2 regions of the Halobacillus sp. B23F22_5 genome follow, and region 2 is predicted to be linked to the other one. Evidence: a T-box and tRNA genes for the amino acid it is inferred to sense, from the RefSeq annotation. Region 2 holds a T-box; the other holds one or more tRNA genes.

Region 1 (3,419 bases), on a different contig from region 2:
ATGCAATGCTTCCTCGTGCTACGGATCAGAGGAACATCCGTGAATCTTCCAAAGGGAAGGTTTCCGGTAGAACAATGGAAATACAGCGCTTGATCGGAAGAGCATTACGAGCTGTGGTTGATCTGGATAAAATTGGTGAACGAACTGTCTGGGTAGATTGTGATGTGATTCAGGCGGATGGAGGGACTCGTACAGCCTCCATTACTGGTGCTTTTGTAGCGGTAGTACTTGCTTTTGGTAAGCTTCTCGATAAAAAGGTATTGAAAGAAATGCCAATTAAAGATTACTTAGCAGCTATTTCTGTCGGGGTGCTTCCTGATGGTTCAGAAATCCTTGATTTATGTTATGAAGAAGATAGTAAAGCACATGTTGACATGAATGTGATCATGACAGGAAACGGGGAGTTTGTAGAATTACAAGGCACTGGGGAAGAAGCGACTTTTTCTATGTCTCAATTGCAGAATATGCTTGAATTAGCACAAACAGGGATGGAAGAGATTTTTACTATCCAAAAAGAAGCGATTGGTTCTTATACAGACCAAGTGGATAAAGTGATAGCAAGTGATAAAAAATGAAAGAACTGATTATAGCTACCAAAAATGTAGGTAAAGTCAAAGAGTTTCAGGAATTATTCCATAAATATGGCATCCAAGTCAGGTCGCTTCTTGATTTAGAGAAACCAGTTGGTGATATTGAAGAGACAGGCGAGACTTTTGAAGAGAATGCCCTAATAAAGGCAGAAACGATTTCCAAAAAGTTAAAAGCACCCGTGCTGGCGGATGACTCAGGTCTTGAAATAGATGCCCTTGATGGCAGACCAGGGATATATTCTGCACGATATGCCGGTGAAGAAAAAAATGATCAAAAAAACCTGGAGAAAGTTTTAGCTGAATTAGAAGGGGTAGCTCCAGAAAGCCGGACCGCCCGGTTTGTTTGCAGTATAGCTATTATCCAGCCTGGTCAGGAATCTATTGTAAAAAGAGGGACATGCGAGGGAAGCATCGGTTTGGAGCCGAAAGGCGAAAACGGGTTTGGATATGACCCCATCTTTATTCCGGATGGGTATGACCGATCCATGGCCGAACTTAAACCAGAGGAAAAGAACACCATCAGTCATCGCAAGGATGCAATTATAAAAGTAGAGAATTGGCTGAAAGAACTAGTGTGAGAGGAGGGTTTTCTATGCCAAGTATTCTTATAATGAGTGATAGCCACGGAATGACTGATGAGGTAATGGATGTTAAACAAACGTATGAAGGGCAAGTAGATGGTATGATTCATTGTGGAGATTCTGAGCTTGAACTTTCCTCTGAAGAACTGCGAGGCTTCTATTACGTTAAAGGCAATGTAGACTTTGATCCTGGTATGGAAGAAGAAAAGTCTTTTACTATTGAAGGAATGACATTTTTCATTACTCATGGACATCTTTTCAATATAAAGTCAACATTAATGCCGTTGAATTATCGGGCTGAAGAAGCTGGAGCTGATGTTGTCTGTTTTGGACATTCCCATATGGCGGGTGCTGAAAAAGTGGACAACCGGTTATTCATTAATCCCGGCAGCTGTCGTCAGCCGAGAGACCATAGAGAGCCTACTTATGCATTGTTAAGCTGGACGGACAAAAGCGATGTAAAGCTTCAGTATTACAATATGAATCATCAGCCAATAGAGTTAAAATTTCATACATCTTTAAGGTCAGAGGGCTAGACCTCTGACCCGATTTAGGTGTTGACAAACTAAAAGAGAGTTAATATAATAGGTCTTGTCTCTAAAAAGACCATGCTGTTACATACCTATATTTTTCAGTGCCTTGAGAAGTTTGATAGTTTCCATAAAATCACAAAAGAGGCATGACAGTGCGTAAGCAAGACGAAAAAACATCTTTTATATTATGCGGGTGTAGTTTAGTGGTAAAACCTCAGCCTTCCAAGCTGATGATGTGGGTTCGATTCCCATCACCCGCTCTTCTAAAACTGTATCATCTTTATAGGTATATCCTTCATTTTCATTTACAATGTCCCAGTAGCTCAGCAGGATAGAGCAACAGCCTTCTAAGCTGTGGGTCGCAGGTTCGAATCCTGCCTGGGACGCCATTTTATTACTACATACAAAGCGTTGGGGAAGCCCAATGCTTTTTTTATTTACCTAAATACGGCTATGCTAAATCTCAGTGTTGATTTTACAGATAAGCTCCCTTTACTTGAAGACTCAGTTTCAAGACAATCGGGTCCGTTACCATGATAGGAATGGGATGGTTTGTGAAACGACTCGCTTTCCTGCGGGGGACCTGGCAAGCTTCCTCAGGCTTCGCCTTGCGGGATCTCGCCTAGCCCCTTCTCCCGCGGGAGTCTCGCCGTTTCCCTTCCCATCCAGCCAGTTGTACTAAACGGACCCTTCAAAAAGAGAAAGTATGTAGCTTAAACCTTCATATTGACGCATTTATAAAACGAGGCATAGTTTTCTTTCTATATGGGCGGTTTTCACAAGTGTGATTTCGAGAACTTCCTAATTATGGCAAGGGGCGTAAGGAAACGGTGAGACTCCTGTGGGAGTTGAGTGATAGCTGAGGCCCCGCAAGGCGTAGCCTGAGGAGACTCAGCACACGCCCACGGAAAGCGAATCGTTTCCTGGAGCCCTAAACTCCAATAATATCTCGAAATAAAGTCTTCGACTTTTCGGCCCTATAGTTGAGTAAGCCTATTAGGAAAGATCAATAACGGCCATTAACAGAGTCAAAAGAATAAAGCTACCATAAAAATTTCAGGATGCATTTTTTATAAATTAAATGTTTGTTTTACTTGAACTCGGGAAAAGATAGAAAGATAATAGAGGTTAATACATAGAGCGGTTAGGAAGGGTGTCCTATGAAAAAGAAACAAGGGAATATTGTCATGTTCCCCAAATGGAAAACCAGGCTGGAAAACGAGGGATTAAAGGCCATACAAGAGAAGCGTTATGAGGAAGCGCTGGAAACATTTGAACCTTTGTTTGAACATGATGTCGCTTCACACGATGTTGTGACAGGGAAACTGGTCAGTTTGATGGAGCTCGGAAAGTATGAAGCTGCTGAGGAGCTTTGTGAATACCTCATGAAACACGATGAGGATAATTATTATCAATATTTACATATTTATTTAACAATCCTGTTTCAAACCAGCCGATATGAAGAATTGGTAGGTTTATTGGATGAAGTCTTCCAGGAAGAAGATATGCCCCAACAAATGCGCACCCAATTCTGGCAATTATATGAAGTTAGCAGGAAGCTGGTCCAGGAAGATGACGAACAGCAAAACAACAAGTTAGTAGATGAATTTTTTGAAGGCTTGAGTGATGAAGATATACATAAGCAATGGCGGTCGATCATCAAACTTAGAAAATTAAGTGCTGCTCCTTATATTCAACCTTTTGAGGACCTGCTT
Region 2 (3,419 bases):
AAGGCGACCCGATCAGCTTATGGGGTATGAGGCGTGCGTGGATGCTTATGATTCCCATGAAATAAAAACGGGCAATTTCGGTGCAGGTACAGGTGCCTCGATCGGAAAGGTTTTAGGACCCGAGCAGGCGATGAAAGGCGGTATAGGAAGCTATGCTTTACAAGCTGCAGACATACAAATCGGGGCATTAGTCGCCGTCAACAGCTTTGGGGATATCATGGATCCTGAAACCGGTAAGCTGATAGCTGGGGTGTATGAAAAAGAGAGTTTAGAATTGCTCTCTACTGAAAATATATTAATAAAACAAATAAAAACAGCGGATCCCAATCGATTTTCCGGCAATACTTCGATTGGTGTCATCATGACAAATGCCAAGTTATCAAAAGCTCAGGCAAATAAGATCGCTTCTATTGCCCATGATGGTTTTGCCAGGACGATGCGCCCTTCTCATACCTTGATCGATGGGGACAGCCTATTTTTGATGGCTACCGGTGAGGTAGAAGCGGATGTCAATACCATTGGATTGCTCGCAGCAAAAGTTGTAGAGCAGGCAGTACTACGAGGTGTCAGGGATACAACATCAGCATATAGTCTATTAAGCTATAGAGATTTGCAGAAAAGGAGGAAAGCATAATGCTCTATCATTTATTCGTTTATGGTACCTTACGCAAACATCAGCCGAACCATTTTCATCTAAACCATGCAGAACTCGTGTCAGAACAAGCAAGTACTACCGGGAGATTGTATGAAGGGCCAAGTTATTATCCGGTGTTATTGGAGGAAGATGCGGTTGTTTTTGGGGAATTGTATCAAGTGGATGAAGCAACCCTCGCAATCGTAGATGAACTCGAAGGCTTCCAGGAAGACGGCGAGGATAATTTATATGATAGAAAGATAAAAGAAGTAGAGACAGATCTGGGCAACTATCAGGCTTATGTTTATTATTTATCGCCTAAAAGAAAAGAAATGGCTGAAACCGAAATCTTGTATGGCGATTGGAAGGTCCACGAATTATTAAAAAAAGATGAAGTCACTTACTTTGCATATGGATCATGTATGGATGCTGAGCGGTTCAAACTGGCAGGGGTCGATCATTATTTCCATCAAAAACTTGGGCGCGGGGTCTTGGAGGGTTACCGCCTTCTTTTCTCCCACCATGTACATGATGGCGGGAGAGCGGATATCATGGAAGCAGATAACCATGTTGAGGGAGTCTTATACAGGACGCCGCTGGATGCCGTAGAGTATTTGTTCAAACGTGAAGGGGTCGAAGCGGGTCACTATCGTCCTACCGTAGTTGATATCAAACAAGATGGTAAGCAGTTGAAGGATGTGTTGACATTTTATGTGCTTGATAAGAAGTCCGATCTTTCTCCTCCTTTCCACTATGCAGAGGAAATTCATCGTGGCGCCGCATCCTGCCTTTCGGATGATTATATGAACTATCTGGAAAAGTTATTTGTCGAAGAGTTCCAGGTTGATGGCTTCAGGAATTACGTTAAGAAGAGTACAAGTGAACAAAAATAAAAGGCTTGCAGTAATTTTCAGTTAAGGTATAATCATTGCTAAATATTTGAAATCGATGACGAAGAGAGTAATCAGCTGTAGACACAAAGCGAACCAGGAACGGTGGGAGCCTGGTTGAAAGCAGATGATGAACCGGACTTCCGAGATATTGACTTGAATGACAGTAGAGTTGATCGTGTCGCTGCGTTAAAGCGTCAAGCTGGAGGGGAATATTGATTTTTCCCCTTAACAAGAGTGGTACCGCGGGAAGACTCCCGTCTCTATACGTTAGAGACGGGAGTCTTATTTTTATTTAAGGGGGAATTCACATGTATGGAAAAAAGACACTGGCAACTGTATTAGAGGGAGAATTGAACAGAGATTTATCTTATCAGGAAATAGAAGCACTGATAGAGGTTCCTAAATTAGACACGCACGGTGACCTTTCTTTTCCTTGTTTTACGTTAGCAAAAGTGTACCAATCACCTCCCCAGAAAATAGCACAAGGGCTTGCTGAAAAGCTTTCGCATCCACTGTTCGCTCAAATCGAGTCAGCCGGCGGGTATGTGAATGTAAAGCTAAACCGGGTCATGGCAAGCAGGGACATACTGGAAAATATGATTGCTTCAGGAGCTGATTATGGAAACCAGCAAAAGAATGGGCATATTACCATTGATCTTTCCTCTCCTAATATAGCGAAACCTTTTGCGATGGGGCACCTCCGCTCGACGGTTATCGGCAACTCAATCGGGCTTCTTGCTGAAAAGCTGGGAAATCAGGTGACCAGAATCAATCATATTGGAGATTGGGGAACCCAGTTCGGGAAGCTGCTGTATGCCTATTCGGAATGGGGGGATGAGCAGACAGTAAAACAGAACCCCATTCAGGAATTATTTCGTCTTTATGTCCAATTTCATGATGAGGCAGCGAAACACCCGGAGTTAGACGAAGAAGGGAGAGCCTGGTTCAAGAAATTAGAAACGGGTGATCCCAAAGCGTTAGATTTATGGTTATGGTTTCGGGATGAGTCATTAAAAGATTTCAAGACGATTTACAATCGATTACACGTAGATTTTGATAGTTATCACGGAGAAGCGTTTTACAATGATAAGATGGCGCGGGTGATTAAACTGTTGCAGGAGAAGAACTTATTGGAAGAGTCTGAAGGAGCCATGGTTGTCCAACTGGATGAATATGATCTGCCTCCTTGTTTGATTCAAAAATCAGATGGTTCTTCCCTTTATGCGACAAGAGATTTAGCGGCAGCTATTTACCGGAAAGAAACCTACGATTTTGATGCTTCGCTATACGTGGTCGGACGTGAACAGACCATTCACTTTCAGCAACTTAAAGCTGTATTGGCTAAAATGGGATACGAATGGGCGGAGGACATCGTCCATGTCCCTTTTGGAATGATTTTGAAAGATGGCAAGAAAATGTCGACAAGGAAAGGGAAAGTGATCCTGCTTCAAGAGGTATTGGATGAAATAGAGCTGCTTGTTACTGAACAAATGGATGCGAAAAACCCAGCTTTGAAAGACAAGGAAGCGATTAGACAGCAAATCGGAGCGGGAGCTGTCATTTTTCATGATCTGAAGAATCATCGTCTCCATGATGTAGAATTTTCCCTTGAGCAGATGACCAGCTTTGAGGGGGAAACTGGGCCTTATCTCCAATACTCTCATGTACGTGCTTGTTCGATATTGGAGAAAGTAAAAGAGAACCCCACACTTTTGGTCCAGGGGCTGGAGGATGATGAAAGCTGGAAAGTACTTAAACAGCTAGCAGCATTCCCGGCTATTGTTGAGAAAGCATATCATGAAAAAGCCCCTTCCATTATGGCGGATTATTTACTGAAGCTGGCTCAAGCATTCAATAGACTTTATGGGAAAGTGAAAGTCATCGATCATCAA

Evidence for each region. The T-box of region 2 lies ahead of argS (arginine--tRNA ligase). A T-box ahead of a tRNA ligase gene usually reads a tRNA of that ligase, here a tRNA-Arg.
Region 1: it encodes a tRNA-Arg, which carries the amino acid that the T-box ahead of argS (arginine--tRNA ligase) is inferred to sense. The anticodon was not compared.

The regions. Positions count from the first base shown of each region.
Region 1 covers NZ_JBIEKI010000012.1:33,801-37,219, reverse strand. Annotated here, with positions in the region: gene rph (ribonuclease PH) at 1-575, shown strand, start outside; gene ACGTN9_RS14845 (XTP/dITP diphosphatase) at 572-1,168, shown strand; gene ACGTN9_RS14840 (metallophosphoesterase) at 1,201-1,707, shown strand; tRNA gene ACGTN9_RS14835 (tRNA-Gly) at 1,894-1,964, shown strand; tRNA gene ACGTN9_RS14830 (tRNA-Arg) at 2,017-2,093, shown strand; gene ACGTN9_RS14825 (tetratricopeptide repeat protein) at 2,865-3,419, shown strand, end outside.
Region 2 covers NZ_JBIEKI010000004.1:10,344-13,762, forward strand. Annotated here, with positions in the region: gene ACGTN9_RS07090 (P1 family peptidase) at 1-634, shown strand, start outside; gene ACGTN9_RS07095 (gamma-glutamylcyclotransferase family protein) at 634-1,527, shown strand; T-box leader at 1,574-1,792, shown strand; gene argS (arginine--tRNA ligase) at 1,836-3,419, shown strand, end outside.